One region of the Sodalis sp. RH15 genome, then DNA from elsewhere that is predicted to be linked to it. Evidence: predicted binding sites of a transcription regulator. Region 1 holds the regulator's gene; each other region holds the start of a gene.
The links. The regulator CRP, encoded in region 1, controls carbon source genes, mostly activating them, when cyclic AMP is high. The targets are predictions, from matches to a motif close to ATGTGANNNNNNTCACAT.
Positions count from the first base shown of each region.

Region 2: ACL2XO_RS15070 (arabinose ABC transporter substrate-binding protein) is a predicted target of CRP. The motif match lies at 3,760-3,777, and genes of this name have one in related genera.
Region 3: msrB (peptide-methionine (R)-S-oxide reductase MsrB) is a predicted target of CRP. The motif match lies at 2,615-2,632, and genes of this name have one in related genera.

Region 1 is NZ_CP178738.1:810,179-821,026, reverse strand. Features, by position in the region: gene kefB (glutathione-regulated potassium-efflux system protein KefB) at 1-17, opposite strand, end outside; gene kefG (glutathione-regulated potassium-efflux system ancillary protein KefG) at 10-570, opposite strand; gene ACL2XO_RS03720 (ABC transporter ATP-binding protein) at 704-2,626, shown strand; gene ACL2XO_RS03715 (LysE family translocator) at 2,961-3,563, opposite strand; gene ACL2XO_RS03710 (YheU family protein) at 3,687-3,908, shown strand; gene ACL2XO_RS03705 (phosphoribulokinase) at 4,074-4,943, shown strand; gene ACL2XO_RS03700 (OsmC family protein) at 4,990-5,397, opposite strand; gene crp (cAMP-activated global transcriptional regulator CRP) at 5,712-6,344, shown strand; gene ACL2XO_RS03690 (YccS/YhfK family putative transporter) at 6,396-8,477, shown strand; gene argD (bifunctional acetylornithine/succinyldiaminopimelate transaminase) at 8,575-9,795, opposite strand; gene ACL2XO_RS03680 (aminodeoxychorismate synthase component II) at 9,957-10,532, opposite strand; gene ACL2XO_RS03675 (LysR family transcriptional regulator) at 10,841-10,848, shown strand, end outside.
Region 2 is NZ_CP178738.1:3,296,180-3,307,027, forward strand. Features, by position in the region: gene ACL2XO_RS15050 (DUF2569 domain-containing protein) at 1-36, opposite strand, end outside; gene ydgT (transcription modulator YdgT) at 18-233, opposite strand; gene araA (L-arabinose isomerase) at 379-1,884, opposite strand; gene ACL2XO_RS15065 (ribulokinase) at 1,957-3,642, opposite strand; gene ACL2XO_RS15070 (arabinose ABC transporter substrate-binding protein) at 4,020-5,000, shown strand; gene araG (L-arabinose ABC transporter ATP-binding protein AraG) at 5,175-6,704, shown strand; gene araH (L-arabinose ABC transporter permease AraH) at 6,722-7,705, shown strand; gene araC (arabinose operon transcriptional regulator AraC) at 7,824-8,759, shown strand; gene ACL2XO_RS15090 (oxidoreductase) at 8,854-9,900, shown strand; gene ACL2XO_RS15095 (bile acid:sodium symporter family protein) at 9,969-10,848, shown strand, end outside.
Region 3 is NZ_CP178738.1:3,544,823-3,555,670, reverse strand. Features, by position in the region: gene ACL2XO_RS16220 (DUF4765 family protein) at 1-324, shown strand, start outside; gene ACL2XO_RS16215 (D-hexose-6-phosphate mutarotase) at 450-1,325, opposite strand; gene gapA (glyceraldehyde-3-phosphate dehydrogenase) at 1,409-2,407, opposite strand; gene msrB (peptide-methionine (R)-S-oxide reductase MsrB) at 2,758-3,171, shown strand; gene ACL2XO_RS16200 (YeaC family protein) at 3,246-3,524, shown strand; gene pncA (bifunctional nicotinamidase/pyrazinamidase) at 3,661-4,296, opposite strand; gene ansA (asparaginase) at 4,293-5,327, opposite strand; gene sppA (signal peptide peptidase SppA) at 5,509-7,359, opposite strand; gene ACL2XO_RS16180 (NAD(P)H nitroreductase) at 7,609-8,160, shown strand; gene ACL2XO_RS16175 (DNA topoisomerase III) at 8,209-10,140, shown strand; gene xthA (exodeoxyribonuclease III) at 10,348-10,848, opposite strand, start outside.

The DNA.
Region 1 (10,848 bases):
GACGGACTGCTACCCAAGACGCTGCCCTCTTTCCTGCACCGGCTCATTAAGCCAGCGCGCATACGCATCGGCATGACGCATCAAGGCGTCATGGGTTTGCCGTCTGGCCCAGTAAACCACCAAGGGCGACACCCATTGCATGCGACACAGGGTCGCGGCCAGTTCAAAGGGACGCAGAACCTCTTCCATGGTAGTGCGGTTATATCCCAAATGCTGATAAGCAGTTTCCGGCTCGCCGGTGGTAATGACCGACCGCCAATACTTTCCGGTCAGGGCATTGCCGCCGATGCCGCTGGCGAAGCCCCGCGTCAATACACGGTCGAGCCACTCCTTGAGCAGCGCCGGGCAACTATAAGTATAAAGGGGATGCTGGAACACGATCACCTGATGCTCTCGCAACAATTGCTGTTCATAATGAATATCGATAAAAAAATCCGGATAATGCGCGTAAAGATCATGTACGGTGACATGCGCCAGGGGCGATGCCGCCTGCAGCAAAATCCGGTTGGCAACCGAATCCTGCGATTCGGGATGGGCATACAGCAACAAAACTTTGGGTGGTTGTGTAATCAATTCCCCTCCAAAGCGTCGTCAGGGCGCGGGTTTTCCGCTACCATGCTCCGCGAAGTCGAAAACCAGGACGTTTCACTCTGGCTTGCATTCAATAATGTCAATTTAACATACTCTCAAACTATGGCGCTTTATGATTGTCTTCTCATCTGTGCAAATTCGTCGCGGTACCCGGGTACTGCTTGATAATGCGACCGCCACGGTAAACCCGGGGCAAAAAGTCGGGCTGGTGGGCAAAAACGGCTGCGGCAAATCAACCCTTTTGGCATTGTTGAAACATGAACTCAGCGCCGATGCCGGCAATGTCACTTACCCGGCCAACTGGTCCCTGGCCTGGGTAAACCAGGAAACGCCCGCGCTGGACGAACCGGCTATAGACTATGTTATCGACGGCGATCGGGAATATCGTCAGTTGGAATCCGAATTACAGCTGGCCAACGAAAAAAATGACGGTCACGCCATCGCCACGCTGCATGGCAAACTGGATGTCATCGACGCCTGGACCATACGGCCACGCGCATCCAGCCTGCTGCACGGCCTGGGTTTCAGCCAGGAACAGCTGCAAAAACCGGTGAGCGATTTTTCCGGCGGCTGGCGGATGCGCCTTAATCTGGCGCAGGCGCTGATCTGCCGTTCCGATTTGCTGCTGCTGGATGAACCCACCAACCATCTGGATCTTGATGCGGTCATGTGGCTGGAAAAGTGGCTGAAAAATTACAACGGCACGCTGATCCTGATTTCCCATGACCGGGACTTCCTCGATCCCGTCGTCAATAAGATACTCCATATCGAACAGCAGTCATTGAACGAATATACCGGTAATTATTCCTCTTTTGAGCTGCAACGTGTGACCAAACTGGCGCAACAGCAGTCCCTTTATCAGCATCAGCAGGAAAAAGTGGCGCACCTGCAGCATTACATCGACCGCTTTCGCGCCAAAGCCACCAAATCCCGCCAGGCGCAGAGCCGGATTAAAATGCTGGAACGCATGGAGCTTATTGCTCCGGCCCATGTGGATAATCCGTTCCAATTCCGGTTTCGCGACCCGGAAAGCCTGCCCAATCCATTACTGACGATGGAAAAGGTCAGCGCCGGCTATGGCGATCGCACTGTCCTGAATTCCATCAAGTTTAACCTGGTGCCCGGTTCGCGCATCGGGCTGCTGGGACGCAACGGCGCCGGTAAATCAACGCTTATCAAACTGCTGGCCGGTACGCTGGAGCCTCAGTCGGGCAGGGTCTCCCTGGCCAAAGGCATCAAGCTCGGCTATTTCGCCCAGCATCAGCTTGAGTTCCTACGGGCCGACGAATCGCCGCTGCAGCATATGAACCGGATGGCGCCGCAGGAGTATGAGCAGGCGTTGCGGGATTATCTCGGCGGATTTGGTTTTCAGGGTGATAAGGTCACCGAGCGTACGGAACGGTTCTCCGGCGGCGAGAAAGCCCGGCTGGTGCTGGCGCTGATCGTCTGGCAGCGCCCTAACCTGCTGTTGCTGGATGAGCCCACCAACCATCTGGATCTGGATATGCGCCAGGCGCTCACCGAGGCGCTGATTGACTTTGAGGGCGCCCTGGTAGTGGTATCCCATGACCGGCATTTGCTGCGTTCCACCACCGACGATTTCTATCTGGTTCATGACGGGCTGGTAGAGCCCTTCGAGGGAGACCTGGAGGATTACCAGCAATGGCTGGCGGACCAGCAGCGCCAGGCGGCGCAGGGCGCCGACGGCCGCGAGGATATTCCCGCCTCCGCCAATAACGCCCAGTCCAGAAAGGACCAAAAGCGGCGCGAAGCCGAGTTCCGCAGCCAAACCCAGCCGCTGCGCAAATCCATCGAACGCCACGAAAAAGCGCTGGAAACCCTGGGCAGCGAACTGGCGAAAGTGGAAGCCGAGCTGGCGGATTCAGCGCTGTACGATATCGCCCGTAAAGGAGATCTCGCCGCCTGTCTGCAGCGCCAGGCCCAGGTAAAATCCCAATTGGAACAGGCGGAAACAGCGTGGCTGGATGCCCAGGAACAGCTTGAAACCCTGATAAAAGAGTTTGAAGGGGAATAGCCCTTTATAGTCAACCGCCAGCACCGAAGCCGCACCGGGCGTGTTAAAGGGAGACCGCGCCAGCACCGAAGCCGCACCGAGCGTGTTCAAGGGAGACCGCGCCAATGAGGTCGAAGCGGACGTGGTTTTCCCGCCCGCCGGAGCGCCTCATGGCACGGTAGGCCCGCGATCACCGGCGCGTGAACCGAACGTGTTCAAGGGAGACCGCGCCAATGAGGTCGAAGCGGGCGTGGTTTTCCCGCCCGCCGAAGCGCCTCATGGCACGGTAGGCCCGCGATCGCCGGCGCGTGAACCTAGCGTGTTAAAGGAAGACCGCAAAAATTGCGCGGCCTTATCAGCGCCAAATCAACAGCACGCAGGCCGCAGTAAGCAATCCCATGGCGACATTAAATACCGTCCAGGCGCGTTTACTGCTGAGCAAACGGCCGATAAGCGTACCAAAGCCGAGCCAAATAGTCCCGGAAACGATATTCACCGTCACAATACCAATACTGATGGCCCCCACCGAAGTAATATAGGCATTACCCGTCAGGCTGAAACTGGCTACAGCCCCCAGCGCCATCAACCAGGCTTTGGGATTCAGGAACTGCAGCAGTCCGCCCTGGTAAAACGGAATGGGGCGTGGCGGCGGCGCATCCGTCTCCAATGTTTCATACGCCGCGGTGGCAATCTTCCAGGCTAACCACAGCAGATAAAGGGAACCGGCCACTTTGAGCATAAAATGCAATGACGGATACAGGGTAATTAAACCGCCGATACCGAAAGCCACCAATAGCAATATGCACTGCATCCCGAGCATAATACCCAGCATCAACGGCATTGAACGCCAAAAACCGAAATTCGCGCCGGAAGCGGTAAGCAGCATATTATTAGGACCGGGCGTAATGGCAGCGACCCAAAGAAAACCCAACATTGAAAGAAAAAGACTCGGTTCCACGTTTCGGGGGCTCCCCTCCCTTTAATGAAGGTAAGAAACTAACAGCGCGCTTGTATCCGCACAAGGCTTTGCTGGTGAAATTTCCTCAAGGCATTGAATCATTAACAAACTGGACATAACATGATGATTATTCCGTGGGAAGAAATCGACTCCGACACCCTGTATAACCTGCTTGAATCCTTTGTCTTGCGAGAAGGCACCGATTACGGCGAACAGGAAAAGACATTGGAGGCCAAAGTCGCCGATGTCAAACGTCAACTGATAAGCGGCGAAGCGGTAGTGGTATGGTCGGAACTGCATGAGACCATCAATATTATGCCCCGCGGCCAGTTTCATCCGGAATAACGCAAATTGGCCCTGCGCCGCTAAACATGATAACAATAATCAAGTCTTTCATGCCGGGCGCATGTGAATCTACCCGTCATACTTCAAGTTGCAGGTGCGTCCGCTTTCCTGCAACCTGAGTTATTGAGGGTATCACGCCGTCATATAACGAAGCGTAGGGTTACCATGTCAGCACAACATCCCATTATTGCCGTTACCGGCTCCAGCGGCGCCGGCACCACCACCACCAGTCTGGCTTTCCGTAAAATTTTTCACCAGTTGAATATTCACGCCGCCGAGCTGGAAGGGGACAGTTTCCACCATTTTACCCGTCCGGAAATGGACATGGCCATTCGCAAGGCCCGCGATCTCGGGCGACATATCAGCTATTTCGGGCCGGAAGCCAATGACTTCGGCCTATTGGAACACACCTTCCTGCAGTATGGGCTCACCGGCCACGGCAAAGCGCGAAAATATCTGCACACCTATGACGAAGCCGTTCCCTACAATCAGATTCCCGGCACCTTTACTCCCTGGCAGCCGCTGCCGGAGCCGACGGATGTGCTGTTTTACGAGGGGCTGCACGGCGGGGTGGTTACCGACCACCATAATGTGGCGCAGCATGTGGATCTCCTGGTGGGTGTAGTACCCATCGTCAACCTGGAATGGATACAAAAGCTGGTGCGCGATACCAGCGAACGCGGACACTCCCGGGAAGCGGTGATGGATTCCGTGGTGCGATCGATGGAAGACTATATCAACTACATCACACCGCAATTTTCCCGTACCCATATCAATTTTCAACGGGTTCCCACGGTGGACACGTCCAACCCCTTTGCCGCCAAGGCCATCCCTTCGCTGGACGAAAGCTTTGTGGTAATTCACTTTCGCGGCCTGGATCATATCGACTTTCCCTATCTGCTGGCGATGCTGCAGGGGTCGTTTATTTCCAATATCAATACGCTGGTGGTACCGGGAGGGAAAATGGGGCTGGCGATGGAACTGATCATGGGACCATTGGTAAAGCAGCTACTGGAAGGCAAACGCATTGAATAAACCGGGCGCGGCCGGAGCGTCGCGCCCGCGGTAACGCATCCGTCATTCAGGACGGCAAACGCACTTCAAAACTATGGGTAACGTTCACGGATTTGCCGAGCATCAAAGACACCGAGCAATACTTTTCCGCTGACAGCTCCACCGCCCTTTCGACGATTTTGTCGGTGAGCCCCGTGCCGGAAACTATGAAGTGTAAATTAATATGGGTAAATAACCTCGGCGCTTCGTCGCGGCGTTCAGAGGTCAGCTTGACTTCGCAATCACGCACATCCTGACGCCCTTTTTGCAGAATCGATACCACGTCGATGGCGCTGCACCCCCCAGCCGCCATAAGTACCATTTCCATTGGGCTGGGCGCTTTTTCCCCTGCGTTGCCATCCATCAAAATCTGGTGGCCGGAGGCGGATTCACCTATAAAAGACAGACCTTCGACCCATTTTACTCGTGCTTGCATTATGATGACTCCAGATAAAAAGTTTTTCCTGCACCCTACATTTTTATTGGAAAGGTGGCAATGTTACCTAACATACTTCATGCTGATGCAAGACAACAGAAGACACTGCTTCAAACCTATGCTAAAAACAAGGCTGGATCGACCTCATGATAATGAAAGGGCAAGAGAGCGATCGGAACATCACTAAAACCAGACCCTAATAAGTTCCCTAACGTCGCTCCGTTTACAACGGAGATGGATCGATAAAACAGCGCCGTAATAGGGAATACGATGTCCTGAACAAGGACAGCGATGACAAAAGAGGATAACAGCGAATGGTTCTCGGCAAACCGCAAACAGACCCGACTCTCGAATGGTTCCTGTCTCATTGCCATATTCACAAGTATCCATCGAAGAGTACGCTAATACATCAAGGCGAAAAAGCTGAAACACTTTACTACATCGTCAAAGGCGCCGTCGCGGTGCTGATAAAAGATGAAGAAGGTAAAGAGATGATCTTGTCCTACCTTAACCAGGGGGATTTTATCGGGGAATTGGGCTTATTCGAAGAAGGCCAGGAGCGCAGCGCCTGGGTTCGTGCGAAAACCGCTTGTGAAGTGGCTGAAATTTCTTATAAAAAATTCCGGCAACTGATTCAGGTGAATCCGGATATCCTGATGCGTCTGTCGGCGCAGATGGCCAGCCGCTTGCAGGTCACCTCGGAAAAAGTCGGTAATCTGGCGTTTCTCGACGTCACGGGACGTATCGCGCAAACCTTGCTTAATCTGGCGAAACAACCCGACGCCATGACCCACCCCGACGGCATGCAAATCAAGATTACCCGCCAGGAAATCGGCCAGATTGTCGGCTGTTCCCGTGAAACGGTGGGCCGTATTCTGAAAATGCTGGAAGATCAAAATCTCATCTCCGCACACGGCAAGACCATTGTCGTTTACGGTACGCGTTAAACGTTAATCAAACAGGCGTGGTACTCTGTGCCACGCCTGCTTGTTGGCAGCATGTGGCGTCGACTGATCTATCACCCCGAAGTCAACTATGCCTTGCGGCAAACCATCGTGCTTTGCCTGCCGGTGGCGATAGGGCTATTGTTCGGCAGCCTGCAGAACGGCCTGCTGTTCTCCCTGGTGCCCGCCTGTTGCAACATCGCCGGCCTGGATACCCTGCATAAACGCTTTTTTAAACGCCTGGCCATCGGCGGTACGCTGTTCGCCGTCAGCAGCGTACTGATCCAGTGGCTGCTCTTTGTACACGTACCCTTGCCCTTTATCATGGTGGGCCTGGCGCTGGTGCTGGGCGTCACCGGTGAAATCAGTCCGTTGCACGGGCGGTTATTACCCGCCTCCCTTATCGCCGCCATTTTTACCCTCGGCCTGACCGGCAACGCCCCGGTGTGGATCCCGCCGCTGCTGTATATCGCCGGTACCGCCTGGTACGGGCTGTTTACCGGCCTGTGGTTCCGATGGCTTAAAGAGCAGCCGATGCGGGAAACCCTCAGCCTGCTCTATAGAGAGCTCGCGGATTATATCGAGGCGAAATACAGCCTGCTGACCCAGCATACCGACCCGGAAACCGCCCTGCCGCCGCTGTTTGCCCGGCAGCAGCGGGTGATTGATCTGATTGCGCAAATTTACCAGCAGCTGCATATGCTGTCGGCCAACCATCAGCTTCAGTACAAACGTCTGCTGCGGACATTTCAGGTGGCTCTGGACCTGCAAGAGCATATCGCCGTCAGTTTGCATCAGCCGGACGAAGTGCAGAAGCTGGTGGAGCAGAGTCACGCTGAAGCGGTGATCCGCTATAATGCCCAATTGATTGCCGCCCGGCTGCGGGTGGTAGCGGACGATATTCTTTATCATCGGTTATCGGGCCGTTTCACCATGGCGGAAGCCCTGTCGGCGGTGGAAAAAATTGCCCAGCGAAATCCGGATAATCCGGTGGGGCAATTTTGTTTTTATCACTTCAGCCGCATCGCCCGGCTGCTCAGGACGCAACGTCCGCTCTACCGGCGGGATATCATGGCGGATAACCAGCAACGGCTCTCTTTCTGGCAGGCGCTGCGCAGCTACTGTTCGCTCAAATCCATGGCGCTGCGCAACGCCGCCCGGCTGGGCATTATGCTGGCCATCGGCAGCAGCCTGGGACTGGTGTTCAACCTGCCTAAACCCTACTGGATTCTGATGACGGTGATGTTTGTCAGCCAGAACGGCTATAACGCCACCCGGGTACGTATCCAGCATCGGGCGCTGGGAACCTTGGCCGGCCTGGTTATCGCCGCCGCGACCCTGCAGCTCCATCTGGGGGACGGCACGGTTTTATTGTTTATGCTGGTGGTGACCCTGGCGGCTTACCTGGTTTTGCGGAAAAATTACGGCCTGGCGATGACCGGCTTCACCGTAACCGCCGTTTACACCCTGCAGCTATTGTCCCTGAACGGTACGCATTTTCTGGTACCGCGGCTGGTGGATACCCTGATCGGATGCATGCTGGCGTTCGGCGGTACGCTCTGGCTGTGGCCGCAGTGGCAAAGCGGCCTGCTGCGCAAAAACGCCCATCAGGCGCTGGAAAGGGATCAGGACGCATTGCGTCTGTTATTACAGGCGAATCCGGAGCCGGCGGCGCTGGCCTATGCCCGTATGCGGGCCAACCAGGCCCATAACGCCCTGTTCACCTCACTAAGCCAGGCCATGCAGGAGCCCGGTTTCAACTCCCGCTACCTCATCGATATGCGCCTATGGGTGACCCATAGCCAGTTTATTATTGAGCATATCAATGCCATGACGATACTGGCGCGGGATCACTACATGCTGACGCCAATGCTGGCGGAAAAATACCTGACCGCCTGCGAGGTGGCGCTGCAAACCTGCCAGCAACGGCTGGAATACGATGGTCCGAGCAGCGAACAGCCGGTACTGGCCACCGCCGGCGATACGCCGGAGCAGCCGGGCACCCCGATGGAACGCCATCTGCGGCGTATCCTGTTCCATTTGGGAGTCATGCATACCATCTCGTCGGTTGCCTGGCGCCAGCGACCGCAGCACGGCCGCTGGCTATCGCGGCGATTGGGGGAAAATGCCCAATAGCCGCCGATAATGGCGGCTGAGCGTGTTGGCAAAGTGCCCGGTCGAGAAAGGCGGTTTGATAAGTGAACCGTCCGCGCCAGGCTCTTTCTCAGTGAGCTCAGCCGGCGGTAACCTGGGCCACCGCCTGTTCAAACCTGGCCATTCCCTGATCGATATCGTCAAATTCCACCACCAGCGACGGGGCGAAACGCACCACGTCCGGGCCGGCGTTCAGGATCATCAGACCGTTGGCGGCGCTGGCATGAAGGAATTCCCGTGCCCGGCCGTGATAGCCGGGTTTCAGCGCGGCGCCAATCAGCAAGCCCATGCCCCGAATTTCTTCGAACACATGATAGCGGTCGTTAATCTTCTGCAGCGCGCTGAAAAACCTGTCATGCCGTTCATTGATTCCCGCCAGCACCGCCGGCTGGTTAATGACGTCCAGCGCCGCCTCGGCCACCGCGCAGGCCAGCGGATTGCCGCCATAGGTGGTGCCGTGGGTTCCCACCGCCATCACCGACGAAATCTCCTCGGTAGTAAGCATGGCGCTGATGGGGAAACCGCCTCCCAGCGCTTTGGCGGTGGTGAGAATATCCGGCAGGACACCATAATGCATATAAGTGAATAACTTACCGGTCCGGCCCATACCGCACTGCACTTCGTCCATCACCAGCAGGGCCTGGTATTGATCGCACAGATCCCTAAGCCCCTGCAGGAATTCCGGCGTGGCCGGCGTGATCCCGCCCTCGCCCTGTATCGGCTCAACCACCACCGCGCAGGTATGATCGTCCATCACCGCTTTTACCGCCGCCAAATCGTTGAACGGCACGTGGACGATATCACCGGGTTTCGGTCCGAAACCATCGGAATATTTGGGTTGGCCGCCCACCGTGACGGTAAAGAGCGTACGGCCGTGAAAGGCGTTGTGGAACGCGATGATTTTGGTTTTATAAGGGCTGTGGCGGGTGATGGCATAATGACGGGCCAGCTTAAAGGCGGCTTCGTTGGCTTCACCTCCCGAATTGGCGAAGAAGACCCTATCGGCAAAGGTGGCATCGATAAGTTTGCGCGCCAGCCGCAGCGCCGGTTCATTGGTAAAGACATTACTGGTGTGCCACAGGGTTTCACCCTGGCTTTTCAGCGCCGCCACCAGCGCCGGATGGCAATGGCCCAGGGCGGTCACGGCGATACCGCCGGAGAAATCAATGTACTCCTTGCCTTCCTGGTCCCATACCCGGCTGCCTTTGCCTCTGACGGGAATAAATTGAGCAGGTGCATAAACTGGCAAAATGACCTGATCAAACGTTTCCCTGGTTACCGCGTCATCATGTGTTTTCATAAGCTTTTTACTCTATCCGCCGCAAAAGATAAATGAAATTATAATCATAAAATATGAATAAAAAATCACTTCAATGCAATCTTTTATCGCCGTTCAACGGCAAAAAATTATATCCGCTACCGACGCCGGGCCGGTTGAAGCATTCGCGGCGGGCCATCGGCTTACATCGCCAGGAAATTCGCCAGCAACCGATGTCCCTGTTCGCTGAGAATGCTCTCAGGATGAAACTGTACACCTTCAAGGGGCAAGGTACGATGACGGATGCCCATGATTTCATCGTGAACGCCTTCTTGCAGGCTCCAGGCGGAAACCTCCAGGCAGGGCGGCAAACCGGCGGTCTCCACCACCAGCGAATGGTAGCGGGTCATGGTCAAATCCGCGGGCAACCCGGCGAAAACCCCCCGGCCGTCATGGACGATAGGTGAGGTCTTACCGTGCATAACCTGCTTTGCCCGCACAACGCGGGCGCCGAATACCTGCGCTATGGCCTGGTGGCCGAGGCAAACCCCCAAAACCGGTATCTTGCCGGCAAAATGCGCAATGGCCGCCATGGAGATGCCTGACTCGTCAGGGGTACCGGGGCCGGGAGAAATCACCAGCCTCTCGGGCGCCATACGGTCGATATCGTCCAGTTGCACCTCATCGTGGCGTTTAACCTCTACATGTGCGCCCAGTTCGCAGAAATATTGGTACAGGTTATAGGTAAAGGAATCATAGTTATCGATGATCAGCAACATGGTAAGGGTGGCCTATTTTTACCGGTTGTTCAGGCAGGAAAATGAAGAAATGGGTCAGCTTGTCCCACGCATCGGGATTTCAGCCAAGTATAACGTGCTCCATATCCCGCTGTCGAACATCGGGCGGGGGGATTCACCGGCTTTAGCGTGAGGCAAATCGAGCCTTGGCGCGGCGCGCGTACCTATTCTGGGACAGAAGGTCAAAACCAGAGGTCAGGCATCGGATATCTGAAGTCAAATAATGGAATAGCGGAATAAAAGGCCGTATATTGCTCATAATTGACTTAATTAGTGAGCAAAGTTCCTGAATGACCAC
Region 2 (10,848 bases), 2.5 Mb from region 1:
CGGAGCGTGGCCGGCGTTCAAATCACGAACCGCCATACGGATTTAGGCACCTGGCCGAGATCGAACAGACGGCCGCCGGAGGCCAGTTCCGCCCTGCGGTGGTCCGCCGCCCGGTACATATTGATGATTTCACCGCTGTCCACCAGGGAGTAATTCAGATGATCGAACAGCTTTTCCAGGCTCTCGGGGGTGTTTACCTTACGGAATTTTAATAAGTACTCTTGCGCAGTCATTGTTGAGCGTTCAGGGAAGGAAATATAAGCAAAGTAGTATATTCAGTGCGGCTCCGGTGTCCATATATTCCGCGATAAAAAGCTAAAAAAGCGCGGGGCGTTCAGGCCGGGAACGGATTGTCCCCGGCCTTATAAACAAAACGTCTTATTTCGCCGCTAGCTTATAATAGAGTTCATTCCAGCGCAGGGCCTGCTTGAAGTCGGGAATGCGGGTGTCATTATCGATAACCAGCAGTTCGATACCGTTCATTTCCGCATAGAGCCGGATATGATCCAGGCTCAGGGCCTGGCTGAATACGGTATGATGCGCACCTCCGCCCAGGATCCAGGCTTCCGCCGCCACTTCAAGGGACGGCTGGGCCTTCCAGATGGCGCGGGCCACCGGCAGCTTCGGCAGGGGATGGGGCTGCTCGATGGTATCCACCACGTTCACCAGCATACGGAACCGGTCGCCCATATCGATAACCGAGGCGTTAACCGCCGGGCCGGCCGGGGTGGAGAACAGTAGCCGCGCCGGGTCCGCCTTGCCGCCGATACCGAGGAATTGCACGTCCACGGTGGGTTTTTCTTCTTTGGCGATACTCGGACACACTTCAAGCATATGTGAGCCAAGGGCGAGGTTATTCTCCGGCTGGAAGTTATAGGTATAATCTTCCATAAACGAGGTGCCCCCGGGCAGACCGGCGGCCATGACCTTAAGGATGCGCAGCAGGGCCGCGGTTTTCCAGTCCCCTTCGCCGGCGAAGCCATAGCCTTGCTGCATCAGGCGTTGCACCGCCAGCCCCGGCAACTGCTTGAGTCCGTACAGATTTTCAAAGTTGGTGGTGAAGGCTTTACAGCCCGCCTGCTCCAGGAAGCGTTTCATGCCCAGTTCGATACGGGCCGCATCCAGCAGGTTCTGGCGTTTTTCGCCATTGTGCTTGATTTTGTCGGTGAGGATGTAGGAAGCTTCATACTCTTCCACCAGCGCGTCGATATCGCCGTGCGAAACTTCATCCACCACGCTCACCAGATCCCCCAGGCCGTAAGCGGTAACCGAGTAGCCGAACTGGATTTGCGCGCCAACCTTATTGCCTTCGGTCACCGCCACTTCACGCATGTTGTCGCCGAACCGGGCCACCACCAAATGCTGGCTCTCTTCGCGGGCCACCGCGGCGCGCATCCATTTGGCGATGCCTGCATGGGCCTGCGGGTCTTGCCAGTGGCCCACCACGACCTGATGATTCAAATGCATCCGCGCGCCGATGAAACCGAATTCACGGCCGCCGTGGGCGGTCTGGTTCAGGTTCATAAAATCCATGTCCATGGTTTCCCACGGGATTTGCGCATTGAATTGGGTATGGAACTGCAGCAGGGGTTTATTCAGGATGCTCAGGCCGCCTATCCACATCTTGGCCGGAGAAAAAGTGTGCAGCCAGGTGAGCAAGCCGATGCAGCGGGTATCGTAATTGGCCTCGCGGCACAATGCCAGGATTTGATCCGGCGAGGTGACCAGGGGTTTCAAAACCAGCTTGACCGGCAGGCCTGCCTCATCATTCAGGCCCTTGACCACGGTCTGCGCATGTTCGGTGACTTGCCGCAGCGTTTCCGGGCCGTAAAGATGTTGGCTGCCTATCACAAACCAGACTTCGTGCTGTTGAAAATTTTCCATAATGACTCCTGTGCGTCTCCGTCAAAGGGAGGTTTCGGGCGGCGGTCTTTCCCGCGGCCCGGCTTTTGTTGGTTAATGCCCGATGGCAGCCGTTACGGCATAGGCGGGTTCAGCGATTTCGCTCCAGTGCCGGTAGCGTTCATACAGGACCTGGAATGAGGCGACTTTGTCAGGGTCCGGCTGTAGGACGCGTTCGATTTTACTGGCCATGTGCTGCTGGGCCGTGGCGATATCCCCGTAGGTTCCCGCCGCCACCGCGCCGAAAATCGCCGCTCCCAGGGCACAGCATTGGTCGGAGGCCACCAGCTGCAGCGGACGATTCATGACATCCGCCAGCACCTGCATGATGATCGGCGATTTGCGGGCAATGCCCCCCAGCACCAGCACGTTCTCCACCGGAATGCCCTGATCAACGAAGCACTCCATGATGGCGCGCGCGCCGAAGGCGGTGGCGGCAATCAACCCGCCGAACAGCGCCGGCGCGTCGGTGCCCAGGTTAAGGCCGGTGATAACCCCTTTCAGGCGCTGGTTGGCATAAGGAGTGCGGCGGCCATTGAACCAGTCCAGCACCACCGGCAGATGTTCCAGCGACGGTTCCTCAGCCCAGGCTTCGGCCAGCGCCGACAGCATGTCGGTTTCTATGGCCTCGAGCGCCGGCTGTAGGGAAGGATTTTGCCGTGCGGCCCGGCGCAGGGGCCAGCCCAGCACCTTGCCGTACCAGGCATAAATATCGCCAAAAGCCGACTGTCCCGCCTCCAGGCCGATAAAGCCGGGAATGACGCTGCCGTCCACCTGGCCGCAGATACCGGTAATGGAGCGATCGCCGACTTTTTGTTCATCGGCTATCAGGATATCGCAGGTGGACGTGCCGATGACCTTTACCAGGGTATAGGGCTGAGCGCCGGCGCCCACGGCGCCGATATGGCAGTCAAAGGCTCCGCCGGCAATGGTTACGGAAGGCGGCACGCCGAGCTTTTGCGCCCATTCGGCGCTGATGCGGCCCACCGGCAGGTCGGCGGTATAGGTGTCGGTAAAGAGCGGGTATTGCAGATTTTCCGTCAGTACCGGATCAAGGGCATGGAGAAACGCTTTTGGCGGTACGCCGCCCCATACCGGATGCCAGAGGGATTTATGTCCGGCGGAGCAGCGGCCGCGCCTGATTTCCTCAGGACGCGTGGTGGCGGACAATACCGCCGGGATCCAGTCGCACAGCTCAATCCAGGAGACCGCTTCCTGGCGGACCTGGCGGTCCTGGCGGGTGATATGGAGGATTTTTGCCCAGAACCACTCCGATGAATAGACACCGCCGATATAGCGGGAATAGTCGGGGAATTCACCGCTGCGGCACAGTTGGTTGATGGCTTCAGCTTCTTCTATGGAGGTATGGTCCTTCCACAAAATAAACATGGCGTTGGGATTATCGGCGAATTCCGGCCGCAGGGCCAGAACCCGGCCTTCGGCATCAATGGGGGCCGGCGTCGAGCCGGTGGTGTCCACCCCGATGCCGACGATGCTTTCCCGCTGCGCCGGCGACAAATGCGCCACCACGGCGCGGATCGCCTGCTCCATGGACTCCAGATAATCCGCCGGATGGTGGCGGAACTGGTTATCCGCGGGTTTGCAATACCGGCCCTCGCGCCAGCGCGGGTACCAGACAACTTCGGTGGCCAGCTCTTTACCGCTGCCGCAGGCAACCGCCAGGGCGCGCACTGAATCACTGCCGAAATCAAGCCCGAGGCTAATGGCCTCTTCAGTCATGCTCGTATCTCCTGTTAACCCGAAACCTGATGATGTCGATAACCATAAGGGGGTTTTAATCGGGCAGTGAGGAGACGTTAGCTGGAAGTATGCACTTTCCTGCCGCCAGTGACTGAAATGTGATGTTCCTCATAAAGTCCTTCACAGATGAATTTTGCTGTATCTATGCACAAAACTGCTGTTATTGAGAACTGTGATAACGCTCTACATTTTGGTAACACGTAAACGTTAAAACTACATCCGTCTAAAGGGCCCGATTGGATAAATGGCGACTCATAGGCCGCCTGGCAGTACCACCGGGTAAAATCTTACCGACTGATAACGCTTACACGCTTCAGCATTTCGAAGCAGAGCGATAATAATTACCGGAGAGTTCCATGCATAAATTCACTAAGGCACTGGCGGCAATTGCAGTAGCCGCTGTTATGTCTCATTCGGCTATGGCGGAGAACATGAAGTTGGGTTTTTTGGTGAAACAACCTGAAGAACCCTGGTTTCAAACCGAATGGCGTTTTGCTGACAAAGCCGGCAAAGATATGGGCTTTGACGTGATTAAAATTGCCGTACCCGATGGTGAAAAAACACTTAATGCGATCGATAGCCTGGCGGCCAGCGGTGCCAAAGGGTTTGTCATTTGTACCCCCGATCCCAAACTTGGCTCGGCGATTGTCGCCAAAGCACGCAGCTACGATATGAAAGTCATGGCGGTGGATGACCAGTTCGTCGACGCCAAAGGCAAACCCATGGTTAACGTTCCCATCGTCATGATGGCCGCCACCCAGCTGGGCCAGCGCGCCGGCCAGGAAGAGTTCAAGGAAATGACCAAGCGCGGCTGGAAAGTGGCCGACACCGGGGTCATGGCCATTACCGCCAATGAGCTCGATACCGCTCGTCGCCGCACCACCGGCGCCATGGATGCGTTAAAAGCCGCCGGCATACCGGATAAACAAATCTACCAGGTCCCCACCAAGTCCAATGATATCCCCGGCGCGTTTGACGCCGGCAACTCACTGCTGGTCCAGCATCCCGGCGTGAAACACTGGCTGATTGTCGGCATGAACGACAATACCGTGCTGGGCGGCGTGCGCGCCACCGAAGGTCAGGGATTCAAGGCGCCTGACGTTATCGGCGTCGGCATCAACGGCGTGGATGCGGTGAATGAGCTGTCCAAAAACGAATCCACCGGTTTCTACGGTTCTTTATTGCCCAGCCCCGACGTACACGGTTACAAGAGTATCCAGATGATGCATGACTGGGTAACCAAGGGCGTTGAACCGCCGAAATTCACCGAAGTCACCGACGTGGTATTGATTACCCGCGATAACTTCAAAGAAGAACTGAAGAAAAAAGGCCTGTAATTTTTAACCGACATTTTTAACGGAACAAGTGTTTGCCGGGACGGCCGAGGCCGTCCCGGTCCATGACGACGTCATTCATCAAGAGGATGTGTCCGTGTCAGTCAAAACCCCTGATAGTTACCGTAGCGGGATTGCCGGCGCACTGTCCGGATCTGTTAACGCGAGGATGTGTTCATGACAATTCAGACACCTTATCTATCGTTTCGCGGCATTGGTAAAACCTTTCCCGGCGTGAAAGCGCTGGACGATATCAGCTTCGATTGTTATTCGGGTCAAATCCATGCCCTCATGGGGGAGAACGGCGCCGGGAAATCGACTTTGCTGAAGATTCTCAGCGGCAGCTATACGCCGACGCAGGGCGAAATCCTGATCAAGGGGCAGCCGGTTCATTTCAATACCACCACCGATGCGTTGAACGCCGGGGTAGCGATTATTTACCAGGAACTGCATCTGGTTCCCGAGATGACGGTGGCGGAAAATATTTATCTGGGTCAATTACCAAACAAGCACGGTTTTGTTAACCGCGGCATTCTGAATTATGAAACCAAGCTGCAGCTGGAGCATTTGGGGCTGGATATCGCGCCGGAAACGCCGCTTAAGTATCTGTCCATCGCCCAGTGGCAAATGGTTGAAATCGCCAAGGCATTAACCCGTAATGCCAAAATCATCGCTTTTGACGAGCCCACCAGTTCATTGTCGGCGCGGGAAATAGAGCAGTTATTCCGTGTTATCCGCGAGCTGCGCGCCGAGGGACGGGTCATTCTTTACGTTTCCCATCGTATGGAAGAAATCTTTACGCTGGGGGACGCCATCACGGTATTCAAAGACGGCAAATATGTGCGCACCTTTGACGACATGACCGCCGTGGACCACGACATTCTGGTGCAGGCCATGGTGGGGCGTAATCTGGGGGATATTTATGATTATGTTCCCCGTCCCCACGGCGACGTCAGGCTGGAGCTGGACAAAATAGAGGCGGTGGGGGTGAAGACTCCCATTTCCTTATCGGTACGCGCCGGTGAAATCGTCGGTCTGTTCGGACTGGTGGGAGCGGGGCGCAGCGAACTGATGAAAGGCCTTTTCGGCGGAACGCTGATTACCGGCGGCCAATTGCTGCTGGACGGCAAACCCATTTCCATCCGTTCCCCCATCGATGCCATCAGCGCCGGACTGATGCTCTGCCCGGAAGACCGCAAGGCCGACGGCCTGATTCCGGTACATTCAGTGCGGGAAAATATCAATATCAGCGCCCGGCGCAATACCGTTAAAGCCGGCTTTTTGATAAACGATCAATGGGAAAAATCCAATGCCCTGGAGCATATTCGTGCGTTGAACATCAAAACGCCTTCAGCCGAACAGTTGATCATGAACCTCTCAGGCGGCAATCAGCAAAAGGCTATCCTCGGCCGCTGGCTGTCGGAGGACATGAAAGTGATCATGCTCGATGAACCGACGCGCGGCATCGATGTCGGCGCCAAGCATGAAATCTATCACGTGATTTACGAATTGGCGAAACGGGGAATTGCCGTATTGTTTGCATCCAGCGATTTGCCGGAAGTATTAGGCCTGGCGGACCGTATTGTGGTGATGCGCGAAGGGACGATATCCGGCGAGCTCACCCACTCGGAAGCCAGTGAACAAAAAGCCCTGAGCCTGGCAATGTTACATACAACCCATACCAGCCCCGCGGATGCGGTTGCCTGATTGTGAAGGAGTCAAAGATGTCAACGGTCACTACATCTTCGCCAAAGGCGAATAAATCGTTAAGTTTGTCTCGGGTTTGGGATAACTACGGCATGCTGGTGGTATTTGTCGTACTGTTTGTCGCCTGTACCATTTTCGTTCCCAATTTCTCCAGCTTTATCAATATGAAGGGCCTTGGCCTGGCGGTTTCAATGTCCGGCATCGTCGCCTGCGGCATGCTGTTCTGCCTGGCTTCCGGCGATTTCGATTTGTCGGTGGCCTCGGTTATCGCCTGCGCCGGCGTCACCACGGCAGTGGTCATCAATGCCGCAGACAGCTTGTGGCTCGGTGTGCTGGCGGGGCTGGTGCTGGGGGTAATCTGCGGCCTTGTAAACGGTTTCGTCATCGCCAAGCTGAAAATCAACGCCTTGATAACCACCCTCGCCACCATGCAGATTGTGCGCGGTCTGGCCTATATCATTTCCGATGGTAAAGCCGTGGGCATCGAAGATGAACGATTCTTTGTGCTGGGCAATTCCAACTGGCTGGGCCTGCCGGCGCCGATATGGATCATGGCTATTTGCATGATCATTTTCGGTTTTCTGCTGAACAAGACCACTTTCGGCCGCAACACGCTGGCCATCGGCGGCAATGAAGAAGCCGCCCGCCTGGCAGGGGTGCCGGTGGTTCGCACCAAGATCATCATCTTTATCCTCTCCGGCCTGGTGTCGGCGGTGGCGGGTATTATCCTGGCCTCGCGCATGACCAGCGGCCAGCCGATGACCTCGTTGGGATATGAACTGATTGTCATCTCCGCTTGCGTGTTGGGCGGGGTATCGATGAAAGGCGGTATCGGTAAAATCTCTTACGTAGTGGCCGGGGTGCTGATTCTCGGTACGGTGGAAAACGCGATGAATTTGCTGAATATTTCACCGTTCTCCCAATACGTGGTGCGCGGGGTAATCCTGCTGGCGGCGGTAATATTTGACCGCTACAAACAAAAGGCGAAACGCACGGTGTAAGGTTTTGCGGGCCGCCGCGGCGAAAAGCGCCGGTCCGCTCACAGTTTTATAACCGTTGCAGGCTATTCCACGCTCTTGCGGATATTCTCAATCAGACGACAACCTGTCCGGAGGTGAGATGTATCATAGAATGACTCACGAGACGCAATCAAATCCGCTCTTGCCCGGCTATATGTTCAATGCCTATTTGGTTGCCGGCTTAACGCCGATCATTGCCGGCGGGCCGCTGGATTTTTTCATCGATCGTCCTGATGGCATGAAAGGGTTTATTCTTAACCTGACCATCAAAGGCCAAGGAAAAATATTCGAAGGCGACCGTTCATTTGTTTGCAACCCCGGCGATCTGTTGCTGTTTCCGCCGAAGTCGGCGCATTATTACGGCCGTTCTCCGGACAGCGACTGCTGGTATCATCGCTGGGTCTATTTCCGCCCCCGGGCCTATTGGGCCGATTGGCTGGAGTGGCACAGCAAGATTCATGATGTGGGACGGCTTTCTTTGGGCAATGACAATTTGCTCACCGAGTTCGACCGCCTGCTGGCCAACATAGAGCAGACCCAGCGCTCCGGCCGGCGTTTTTCCGAAGAGCTGGGCATGAATCTGCTGGAACGCCTGCTGCTGCGCGCCATGGAAGAGGACCCGCAAAGCCCCAGCAAAATCATGGACCCGCGCATTATCGAGGCTTGCCAGTTCATCACCGGTAATCTGTCCGGCGAGCTGCGTATCGACGAAGTGGCCCGTCACGTCTGTTTATCCCCTTCGCGCCTGGCGCATTTATTCCGCGAACAGGTGGGAATCAATATCCTGCGCTGGCGGGAAGACCAGCGGGTTATCCGCGCCAAACTGCTGTTGCAGACCACGCAGGAATCCATTGCCACCATCGGCCGGGTGGTTGGGTATGACGATCAGCTCTACTTTTCCCGGGTATTCCGCAAGCGCGTGGGGGTTAGTCCGAGCGATTTCCGTCGGCGCAGCAGCGAGATCAATTATCCCGGCCGCAGCATCCAGGCCGCCAATAACTGGCAGTTGCAAAGCGAAAAGGCTATCGGAGAATAATAATTTATTGCTACTGTTGGTCCGGTAAAGATTGATTTGCCGTCTTCCCATCGAGGGCGGCTCCATCGAAAATAAGCCTAAAAGAGGAATAACGATGGCTGAAAATATCGGAATCGGACTGATTGGTTATGGTTTTGCCAGTAAAACCTTCCACGCTCCTTTGATCAAGGGCACTGACGGCCTGCGGGTGGCGGCGGTCTCCTCCAGCGATGCGGGTAAAGTTCAGGGGGATTTGCCCGGCGTAAAGGTGGCGGCGGATCCCAATGAGGTTATCAACGACCCGGCGGTCCAACTGGTGGTGGTTCCCACCCCGAACGAAACGCATTTTCCGCTGGCTAAACAGGCGTTGCTGGCGGGCAAGCACGTTATCGTGGATAAACCCTTTACCGTGACGTTGTCACAAGCACAGGAATTGAAGCAGCTGGCGGAAAATCGCCAGGTGCTGCTGTCGGTATTCCACAACCGCCGCTGGGACAGCGATTTCCTTACCGCGCGCCAGCTTATCCGCGACGGTATCCTCGGCGACGTGTTGTATTTCGAGTCCCATTATGACCGGTTCCGCCTGGAGGTGAAGGACCGCTGGCGCGAACAGCCCGGCGCCGGCAGCGGTATCTGGTACGATTTGGGACCGCATCTGATTGACCAGGTCTTGGTGCTGTTCGGTATGCCGGTGGCGATAAACGTCGATTTGGCGCTGCTTCGTCCCGGCGCGCTCACCGATGACTATTTTCACGCCACGCTAACCTATCCGCAACGGCGTGTGGTGCTGCACGGCTCCATGTCGGCGGCGGCGCCCACTCCCCGCTATACCATTCACGGCACCAAAGGCAGCTTCGTTAAGTTCGGTCTCGACGCTCAGGAAGCGCGGTTGAAAAACGGTGAAGTTCCGCCGCAGCCCGACTGGGGCGTCGATACCCAGGACGGCGTGCTGACGCTGCCGAAAGGCGGCGTCATGACCGAGCATACCGTCCGCACCCAGCCCGGTAATTATCCTGCTTATTACGCCGCTATCCGGGATGCTATCCTGGGAAAAGGCGATAATCCGGTAACTCCGTCCGACGCCATTCGCGTAATGGAGTTGATTGAGCTGGGTATCTCCTCATCGGAACAGAAAAAAACATTAGCGGTAAAGAACAGTTAATGACATGGTAGGGGTTTTGGGCGATCCTGGGATCGCCCTGGTTTCGGTCGACGGTAAGGGTAGTGGTCATGTCGTGGTTGCAACGTTTACGTATTGATAAGTTTTTACTGGTGTTGGTTTCAGTGGTTATTTTGGCGTCTCTTTTCCCTTGTCGCGGCGTTTTCAAAACATTGTTTGAATACCTCACCACCGCCGCCATTGCTTTACTGTTTTTTATGCATGGCGCCAAGCTGTCGCGGGATGCCATCATTGGCGGGATGAGCCATTGGCGTTTGCATCTGGTGGTTTTCCTCAGTACTTTCGCACTGTTCCCGCTGCTGGGTCTTGCCATGAAGATTTTTCAGCCGTCTCTATTGTCCACGCCGGTCTACCTGGGCTTTCTTTATCTGTGTGCGCTGCCCGCTACCGTTCAGTCCGCTATCGCGTTTACTTCCGTGGCCGGCGGCAACGTGGCGGCCGCTATCTGCAGCGCCTCCGCCTCGAGTATTTTAGGGGTATTTTTATCGCCGGTGCTGGTGGGCCTGCTGATGAAAACCCAGGAAGGCGGCGGATCGAACAATACGCTGCATGCCATCGGTTCAATCATCCTGCAACTGATGGTGCCTTTTGTGGTGGGCCATCTGGCGCGGCCGCTGATTGGCGGCTGGGTGAACCGTCATAAAAAGCTGATTAATATTACTGACCGGTCATCAATACTGCTGGTGGTTTATACCGCCTTCAGCGAAGCGGTGGTAGGGGGCATTTGGCACCAAATCACCGGCTGGTCGCTGGTGTCGATTCTGGTATACTCGCTGATGCTGCTGGCCATTGTGCTGGTCATCAATACCTGGACCGCCCGTTTGCTCGGGTTCAGTACCGCCGATGAAATCACCATCGTGTTCTGCGGCTCCAAAAAGAGCCTGGCCAATGGAATCCCCATGGCAAACGTTTTGTTCCCGGCGGCTGCGG
Region 3 (10,848 bases), 2.7 Mb from region 1:
CCACGGGGTGAAATGGCCCGCTTCGCCAAAGACGAGGGAGTGGCTTACCGGGAGCTGAGTCGGTACATCGGGGCAACCGGACGGCTGACGAATCGTGGCAACAGGCTGATGGCGCAGGCCGCCGCCCCAATGGATGAAAAACTGTTGGCGTCAAACGTACGTGCCTGGGCGGGTATGTCCGAAGAGCTGCGCTGGGCCTCCGGCGGACAGAAAGGGTATGTCAAAACACGAGGCCTGACCCTTTATCGCTGGCGGCATTATGTAGACAAAAACGGGAACCTGACAAAACGGGGACACCTATTGTTGGCGCGGGCGGCGGGGTAATTCAGCCATGAAGCGCAGCCTGGTTGCAATGATTATTTCCCACTGCAACCAGTGCCTTATTCAGATTGGCGACAGCGTGACGACAGATCCTGCACTACGCTTTCCAACGCCATGCCGTCCTGCCATTATGCCTTGCGCAGGCTGATCACCGTGGACAAACGGGCCGGGGCGGAGGCGGTGGCCGTCAGCGGGTCGTTAACGCGCGCGGTCTCGACGCAGACATAGGTTTTATAACCTTCATCGGTAATATCGCCTATTTGCTTCGCTAACGCGGCGCCGGGATTCCAGGCCACCACGTCGCTGTGATTGTGGTGGTGAATCACAATAATCCGTTTAAGCAGCGGATCGTGGATCTGGCTAACCGATTCAGGATGGGTATAAACCCGGTCCACTTCTTCCCCGCTGAACCCCAGCTCGCCTTTTTGCTGCGCGGTGATGCCGTCTTTGACTTTATCTATATAGCTATCGCCTAAGCCGCTGATTTTGACCTGGGTAATGTCGCCGATATTGAAATAGCTGTGCAGGGCAGTGGTGTTTTGGAAATCCCCCTGAGCTTCAAGTTCGACGCTACAGGTCTTGCCAAGGACATATTTTGCCGTCAGGGTAAAGGGTTTCGGCCAATACTGTTCGGTGGCGGTGCTGTCATGCAGCGTCAGGGTTAACGTGACCTGACCCTCGTCTTCGTGATGTTCGCTTAGCTGCCAGGGCAAAATACGCGCAAAGCCGTGATTCGGGCTGGCTACTTTGCCAAACCAGGGCCAGCAGATAGGAATGCCGCCGCGAATGGCCACGCCGTCTTTGAACGCACTGGCTTCGCTCAGCCATAAAACCGCTTCCTCGCCGGCGGGTTGCCAGGCGATAAGATGTGCGCCCTGTAACGTGACCGCCGCCCGAACCAGGGGATGATCGATAACGATGACCGGCAGTTGATCCAATTGGCGCAGGCTGACCGATGAAGAAAGCTGTTCTTTAACGGGTAACGCAAAAAGAGTGTCGTACATTTTCGGGCCCTATTGAAATGAGGAAACGGATCAAATAAAAAGGGCGACATCGCTGTCGCCCCCTACATATTTGCTATCGGCAATTATTTCTTGGCGATATGGGAAATCAGATCCAGCACTTTATTGGAGTAACCGGTTTCGTTATCGTACCAGGATATCAGTTTGACAAAGTTCTTGTTCAAAGCAATACCGGCTTTGGCATCAAATACGGAAGTCAGTTTTTCACCGTTGAAATCGGTAGAGACGACGTCATCGGTAGTATAGCCCAGGATGCCTTTCAGTTCGCCTTCGGACGCTTCTTTCATCGCGGCGCAGATTTCTTCATAAGTTGCGCTTTTTTCGATGCGAGCGGTCAAATCCACTACGGACACGTTCGGCGTCGGAACACGGAATGACATACCGGTCAGTTTACCGTTCAGCTCAGGGATAACTTTACCCACTGCTTTAGCCGCGCCGGTAGAGGACGGAATAATGTTCTGGGATGCGCCGCGGCCGCCGCGCCAGTCTTTGTGGGACGGGCCGTCAACGGTTTTCTGGGTAGCGGTGGTGGCATGGACCGTAGTCATCAGGGCTTCGACGATGCCGAATTTGTCGTTCAGCACTTTAGCCAGCGGGGCCAGGCAGTTGGTAGTACATGAGGCGTTGGAAACGATATCCTGGCCGTCATAGGACTTGTGGTTGACGCCCATGACGAACATCGGGGTATTGTCCTTGGAAGGACCAGTCAACACCACTTTCTTTGCGCCGGCGGTGATATGCTTGCGAGCGGTTTCGTCGGTGAGGAAGATACCGGTGGCTTCTGCGACTACGTCGACGCCGATTTCGCCCCATTTCAGGTTAGCCGGATCTTTCTCTGCGGTAACACGGATAGTTTTACCGTTAACAACCAGATGGCCATTCTGGACTTCCACGGTGCCGTTGAAACGGCCGTGGGTTGAATCATACTTCAGCATGTAAGCCATGTAGTCAGCATCTAACAGGTCGTTGATTCCGACGATTTCCACATCGTCACGTTCCTGCGCAGCACGGAAAACAATGCGGCCGATACGGCCAAAACCGTTGATACCTACTTTGATAGTCATATATTCCACCAGCTATTTGTTAGTGAATAAAAGGTTGCTTGTAAATTTACAAAAACCTCACGCAGCGTCAAGCGGAATCGTGTCAATAGTTGCTACAAATCAAACCCGACAATACCATTCGAACGTTAATCGTTCGTTCCGCTGCCTGCTCAGCTACGAATAATATGAGGTCGTTCGACCTCAATTAAAACTGCACCTGGCAGTTAAATGTGATGTTCATCACACTTACCGCTCACGTTGTTTCTCGTTCCCTAGTTTAAGCTAAAAATGTCTCCGATGTTGTTAATTATTTGTTATAATGAGCCGGTTTTGACCTGCTCTATTCCATTAACCGTCCGGGAATCGCACTTATGGCTAACGACGAATCGATACGACCGCCTACGGACTCATTGACCGAAATGCAGCGGTATGTCACGCAGCAGCGGGGCACCGAGCCGCCCTACAGCGGTAAATTACTGGAGAACAAGCGGACCGGGCAGTACCATTGCCTGGTGTGCAATGCGCCGCTGTTTTATTCTGCAAGCAAATATGACTCCGGCTGCGGCTGGCCGAGTTTTTATGAGCCGGTAAGCGATACCGCCATCCGCTATCTGGATGACGACTCCCACGGCATGCACCGGGTAGAGATCCGTTGCGGCGCCTGCGATGCCCATTTGGGACATGTTTTCCCTGACGGACCGCAGCCTACCGGTGCCCGCTTTTGCGTGAATTCCGCCTCCCTGCGTTTCAAAGACCAGGACAATGGCGAAGAGATCAGCGGCTGACACTCTGTCATGTTTATCGCTTTAACGATTCAGCTAATTATTCATGTTGCAGATATTCCCCTAAGGAGAAATTCATGGATGTCGACGCGCTAATGGCAACCCTGACCCCGGAAATCTACCAGAGGCTGTTGACGGCGGTGGAGTTGGGAAAATGGCCTGACGGCGTTCGCCTTACCGAAGAACAAAAAGAGCATTGCCTGCAAATAGTCATGCTTTGGCAGGCCAGAAACAATCACCGGCCGGAGCATATGAGCATCGGTACCGACGGCAGCATTGTAATGAAAAGCAAGCGGGAACTGCTGGCGGAATTCACCGGCGAGCCGCCGGAGATTTTTCGAGCCAAGCCGGATTAATGAGGCGCGGGCCTGCTTTTGTATCGGTTCAAGCCGGATAAACGCGGTTAGGGCATGCCTGCATAGATAGCGATTCGGCGCGGGCAGGGACGGGTATCGCGGCGATCCGGCACCGCAGATGTCTACCACCCGGCCTTCAGCATCCGGCGGTGAACTCTGCCAGGGTGATAAGTCCCGCTCCGAGGCGCTGCATCTCTTCCAATGCCCTGGCGCTGTCGCCGGGATGAAGGTCCACGCCCCTGCAGCCGTCTAAGATAACATCCACGGCGTAGCCCAGCGAGAGGGCGTCCAGCACGGTATAATTCACGCAATAATCCGTCGCCAGGCCCATGATGGAGAGGCTATGGATTCCTTGGGCCTGCAGATAGGCGTGTAGCTCGGTTTGGGCTCGATGACCGTTATCGTAAAAAGCGCTGTAGCTGTCGATGCCGGCCTGACGGCCTTTATAGATGCGGCGGCGGATGCCTTCTGCATCCAGTTCGGGATGCAACTGCGCCCCGGTGGTATCCTGTACGCAATGCACCGGCCACCATACCTGGGACAGACCATCCAGCAGCCCGATTTCACCCACCCGTCCGCCGGAGTTCACGGCAAAGCTGCCGTGATTTGAGGGATGCCAGTCCAGTGATGCCACGACCGGTATGTCTTCCCGGCGGCAGAACGCTATGGCTCGATTCGCCACCGCAATGACTTTATCGCCATCGGTAACCGCCAGAGCGCCGCCCGGGCAAAAGTCATTTTGCAAATCAATCAGCAGCAAAGCCTGTTTCATGCTGTTTCTCCGCTTATATCATCGCCGGTCAGCTCGCCGCGCAAATCCTGTTGCATGATGTGCCGTATCTCATCGGCCGGGAGCGATTGGCTGAGCAAATAGTGCAGTTTGGTCAGCGCCGCTTCAACCGTCATATCGAAGCCGCTGATAACGCCCGATCGCGCCAGAGCGTTGCCGGTGGCATAGCCGCCCATATTCACCCGGCCGGAGAAGCACTGGGTGAGATTCACCACGACGCTGCCGCGCGCTACCGCCTGCCGCAGCTCATCCAGCAACGCCGGATGCTGTGGCGCGTTGCCGACGCCATAGGATCGCAGAATCAATGCTTTTACCGGCTGTCGCAGGAAATTGCCCACCACATCGGCGGAAATGCCCGGATAGAGCGTCACCACACCCACCGGCTGGGGGGTGATGGGATGAAGAATCAGTTCGGCGCCGGGGCGGTGGGGCAGCGGCGGCGCCACGGGACGAATATGGATACCCGCTTCCAACAGCGGCGGCAGGTTGGGGGAGGCGAAGGCGTCAAAACCATCCGCATGGGCTTTGGTGGTACGGTTGCCGCGAAACAGCTTGTTGTTGAAAAACAGGCTGACCTCGTTTACCGGATAATGGGCCGCCAGGTATAGCGCGTTGAGCAAATTGGTCTGGCCGTCTGAGCGCAGCGCCTCCAGGGGGATCTGGGATCCGGTGACAATGACCGGCTTGGCCAGGTTTTCCAGCATAAACGACAGCGCCGAGGCGGTGAAGGCCATGGTGTCGGTGCCGTGCAGGATGACAAAACCGTCATAGTTCTCATAGTGTTCCGCCACGTCCTGGGCGATATGCTGCCAGTCGTTTGGCGTCATATCGGAGGAATCAATCAGCGGGGCGTATTCATGAACGGTAAAATCGGGCATTTCCGGGCGATAGAATTCCGGCATCAACGCCAACTGGCGCTGCAAATGGCCCGATACCGGTATATAGCCGTTATCAGAGCGCTGCATGCCGATGGTACCGCCGGTATAGGCGACATAAATGGATTTTTTTTGCATGGGGAAAGGCACGGCCTCTCACGGGGCGATATACCCGTCATCTTTCACCTTGCAGGTGCGTTGGCTTACCTGCAAGGTGAATTATTTAGTGTATAGCCTCAATTATACGGCCACGGAGCAATAACACCAGCCCCATGGCCTAGGGTGCCGGCGGCATTGACGGGCCGCCGGCGATGACCGCTTATTGAATGTCGCCGCAAGACAGGCAATAGGCATAACGGTTTTGCGGATCGTTCAGGTTGGTGAGCAAACCCGGCTGGGCGGAAAACAGTGCGGCTATCTGGCCGGACGGCGCGGGCAGCCAGGCCTGGATGGTCGCCGGGAGACGGGCGTAAATCGAAGCGCTGGTTTGCGATAACACCAAGTCAATAAGGCTGGGCTCTTCGATATACCAATTGAGGTGATATTGCTTCAATTTGGCCAATTCGGCGGCTTTCGCCACGGCATCGTCGAAATCCCCCAGTTGATCCACCAGTCCGTTGGTTTTGGCATCGCTACCGATCCAGACATGCCCTTGGGCGATTTTGTCCACCTCTTCCGGCGTCTTGTTGCGGGCTTTACCCACCAGGGTGATAAAGTTTTTATAACCGTTCTCGATGTTCAGCTGCATCATTTGTGAGAACTCCGGCGGAAGGGCTTTGGTAACTGACAAATCCGCCAACGGCGAGGTGGACACCCCGTCGGTATGCACGCCGATGCTGCCCAGCGTATCTTCGAAGGTATTGATGACGCCGAAAATACCAATGGAGCCGGTAAGCGTGCTGGGGGCGGCAATGATGTAATTGGCCGGGGTGGAAATCCAATACCCCCCCGAAGCGGCCATGCCGCCCATGGACACCACAACCGGCTTGCCGGATTCACGGGCCGCTTCCAGTTCCGAACGTATCAGTTCCGAGGCGCTGACGCTGCCGCCGGGGCTGTTGATGCGAAATACAATAGCCTTGATGTGTGGATCGAGCCGGGCATCGCGAATCTGACCGGCGGTGGTATCGCCGCCTACCGACCCGGGGGTTTCCGGTCCGTCGATAATGGCGCCGTCGGCAAAAATAACCGCGATCTGTTCGCCTTTTTCCGATGGCTTCTGCATCTGATAATCATACATGCTGACGGCATTTATGGCCTTTTTCTGCTTGTTCCATCCGAAGGTCTTGGTTAGCTCGGTTTCGATGGCATAACGGGACGCCACGGTATCCACCCATTTATTGTGCAGGGCAAACTGGGCGGTATCCCCGTCGACGGCTTTCAGATCCGCCAGCATCGCCGGCGCGCCGGGGAACAGCTGCTGTGGCGTAATCTGCCGGTTGGCGGCGACGGTATCGAGATAATGCGCCCATATCTGGCCCAGCCAACGGCTATCCGCATCTCGGGCCGCCGGCGACATGTCGTCGCGCAGGAAAGGTTCCACCGCTGATTTATAGGTGCCCACGCGGAAAATATGCGTGTTAACCTTTAATTTATCCAGCAGGCTTTTGTAGTAGAGATTATTGGTGGCCAGTCCGTGTAGATCCACCGCGCCCTGCGGCGTCAGATAGATTTTATTGGCGAAACTGGCCAAAAAGTATTGTGACTGATTGTAGCTGTCCCCCACGGCAAAAATGGGCTTGCCGCTGTCGCGGAACTCACGCAGCGCCTTGCCGATATATTGCAGCGAGGTGGGGTCCGCCCCGGCGAAATCCTTCAAGGAAAGCACCAGGCCGGTAATGTTCTGATCTTCTTTGGCCGCCCGCAGCAGATTCACCAGATCAAACAGGGAATTCTCTTGCAAACGGTTACTGGAAGCGCCTAATAGTTCACGGCCAATCTGGCGGAATTTATTGTTCATCGAGGGTTTTTCAACCACCACGCCGGTGAGATCCACCAGCAGCGCGCCTTTGCCCGGTTCCGGCGCGGATCGGTGCACCTGCAGGTAGATACCGACGCAGATGACGATGATAAAAATCAGAAAAAGGTTAAGGATAAATTCGCGGATAAAATTCAACAAACGCCAGGCCCAACGAAACGGGCTGGATATTATTCGCCACAATGTGCGCATGTGCTCTCCATAAAACAACCTAGTGCAGGATTCGTATTGTAAAATTTAACCATGGCGCCGGCGATCAACGCGTGAACGGGTCATTATTCGCTCATAATGGCGATATCGGTTCATTGTCAGGTATCCTAAAGATCCGCCCGCTAAATGTCAGCATGAAAAAAGATAAAAATTCGGTTTAAAAGCGTCATGCTGTTACCGTCGGCGGCCGTATGTTAACGTTATAAGCATGAATAACATCGGGAGTAAGTAATGGATGCATTAGAACTTTTGCTAAATCGCCGTTCCGCATCTCGGCTGGCTGAACCTGCCCCCGCAGGCACCGTACTGGATAATATCATCCGTGCCGGTATGCGTGCGCCGGATCATGGCACATTGCAGCCCTGGCGTTTTGTCATTATCGAAGGCGAAGGCCGCACGCGGCTGAGCGAACTGCTGTATCAGTCCGCCCTAGGCGCGAAAATGGATGAAAAGGGCGTCGAAAAAGCCAGGCAAGCGCCTTTCAGGGCCCCGCTGATTATAGCGGTTTTGGCCTGGTGCGATACCCAAACCAAGGTCCCCCGCTGGGAACAGGTGGTCTCCGCCGGCTGCGCGGTGCAAGCGATGCAGATGGCGGCATTAGCCCAGGGCTTCAACGGTATCTGGCGCACCGGCCTATGGGCGACCCAGCCGGATGTTAAAGCGGCTTTCGGCTGTCGCGAGCAGGATGAAATCGTCGGATTTCTTTATCTAGGCACGCCGCAGCTGAAGGCATCCACCACCATATTACCTCCTGAAACCGAGCCTTTTGTCCGTCATTTCTGACCCGGAGAGCGTAAAATTTTCAGTAACAATTTCTTTCCAGGGTGAGAAATGCAGCTTTTTATCGCTGAAAAACCAAGTTTGGCGCGGGCCATCGCCGACGTGCTGCCGCAGCCCCATCGCCGGGGCGACGGGTTCATCGCCTGCGGCCAGGATCATATGGTGACCTGGTGTATCGGACATTTGCTGGAACAGGCCCAGCCCGACGCCTATGACGGACGCTATGCCCGCTGGTCCCTGGCGGATTTGCCCATTGTGCCGGACAAATGGCAGCTACAGCCCCGTCCCTCGGTATTGAAACAGTTGAATGTGGTCAAACGGCTGCTGGCCGGGGCGTCGGAAGTCATTCATGCCGGCGACCCCGATCGCGAAGGGCAATTGCTGGTGGATGAGGTGCTGGATTATCTGGCGCTGGACGATGAAAAGCGCCGTAACGCCAAACGTTGCCTGGTGAACGATCTTAATCCGGCGGCGGTAAGCAAAGCGGTAAGCCGCCTGCGGGAAAACCGGGAATTTGTGCCGTTATGCGTATCGGCCCTGGCGCGCGCCAGGGCCGACTGGTTGTACGGTATCAATATGACCCGCGCCTATACTCTGCTGGGCCGCAACGCCGGCTACCAGGGAGTGCTGTCCGTCGGACGGGTACAAACGCCGGTACTGGGGCTGGTGGTCCGCCGCGATGAGGAAATCGAAAATTTTGTGCCGAAGACCTTTTTTGAAGTCAAAGCACATATTGTGACACCGTCACAGGAACGGTTCATCGCGCTCTGGGTGCCGAGTGAAGCCTGCGAATCCTATCAGGACGAGGAGGGGCGGCTGCTCCACCGGCCGCTGGCGGATCATGTGGTATCCCGCATTGCCGGACAACCGGCCGTCGTTACGCTCTTTGCGGATAAACGGGAGTCAGAAACGCCCCCGCTGCCGTTTTCCCTGTCTGTGTTGCAAATCGAAGCGGCAAAACGCCACGGCATGAGCGCACAGCAGGTATTGGATGTGTGCCAGCGGCTCTATGAAACCCACAAATTGATTACCTATCCCCGCTCCGATTGCCGCTATCTGCCGGAAGAGCATTTTTCCGGCCGGCAGGGGGTGCTGAACGCTATCAATGCGCATATGCCGGAGCTGATGGCCCAGGCGACATTGGATACGACGCAAAAAAACCGCTGTTGGGATGATAAAAAGGTGGATGCGCACCATGGCATCATCCCCACCGCGCGCAGTGGCAAAATCGCTCTGAGCGACGATGAGAAAAAAATCTACGCACTGGTCTGCCGTCAATACCTTATGCAGTTTTGCGCCGATGCGGTATTTCGGCGCTGTATCATTAACCTGGACATCGCCGGCGGCAAGTTTGTGGCTAAATCCCGTTTTCTGGCGGATGCCGGTTGGCGTACCCTGCTCGGGGCAAAAGAGCGCGATGAGGAGAACGACGGTACGCCGCTGCCGGTGGTGAAAAAAGGCGATGAATTGTTATGCGAGTCGGGAGAGGTGGTGTCTAGGGAAACGCAGCCGCCCAGGCCCTTCAATGACGCGACTTTATTGTCCGCTATGACCGGTATCGCCCGGTTCGTGCAGGATAAGGAATTGAAGAAAATCCTGCGGGCCACCGATGGGCTGGGTACCGAAGCCACCCGGGCCGGTATCATCGAATTATTGTTCAAGCGGGGATTTTTATATAAAAAGGGCCGTAACATCCTGTCCAGCGAAAGCGGCCGCGGCCTGATTCATGCCTTGCCGGAGAGCGCGGCCAGTCCGGATATGACTGCGCAATGGGAGTCGACCTTAACCAAGATCAGTGAGAAACAGTGCCGCTATCAGGATTTTATGGTGCCGCTGACAGAGACGCTGCGCGGATTGATCCATCAGGTGCGGCAACAGCCGCCGCCCCCGTCGCTGCGCGGGTTACCGGCGACCTCGCCGGCCGGCAAGGACGCCAAGCCCAGGCGGCGGACGCGAAAATCCGGTAAGGGAGCAGCGGAGTAAGTGAAGTATCGGCCTTTGCCAAGGCATATGAGTCATCGTCCATGGGGTCAATTCAGTGAAATTCACTGTGACAGTGTAACGTCAATATGCTGGGAAATCCCTACAGACCCGGCTTATCCCGCCGGTCATCACGCCTGGCCGGCAAAATCCTGCCCTCGTGCTCAATTATCGCGGCCACCACGTTCAGCACCCGCTGATTGGGTCCTGTCACAGGGCAAAATCCACCCAGACAGGCGCATGATCCGAGGGTTTTTCCATGGCGCGTATATCGTAATCAATGCCGGTGGCGAGGCAGGTTTGCGCCAGCGGTATCGAAGCCAGCAGCAGGTCGATGCGCAGACCGCGATTTTCATCAAAACCACGGGAGCGATAGTCGAACCAGGAGAAGCGATCGCGACAGTCCGGGTTGCGGCTGCGGAAGGTATCCACCATGCCCCAATCCAGCAGCCGCGCCATCCACTCCCGCTCTTCCGGCAGGAAAGAGCATTTGCCGGTGCGCAGCCAGCGCTTGCGGCTCTCTTCGCCGATGCCGATATCCAGGTCGGTGGGGCTGATGTTCATATCCCCCATCACCAGGAGCAGTGAATCCCCATGGTGATTCTGCTGGATATAGTCCTGCAAATCCTGGTAAAAACGGGCTTTGGCGGGGAATTTGACCGGATGATCGCGGCTTTCCCCTTGTGGAAAGTAGCCGTTCACCACGGTGAG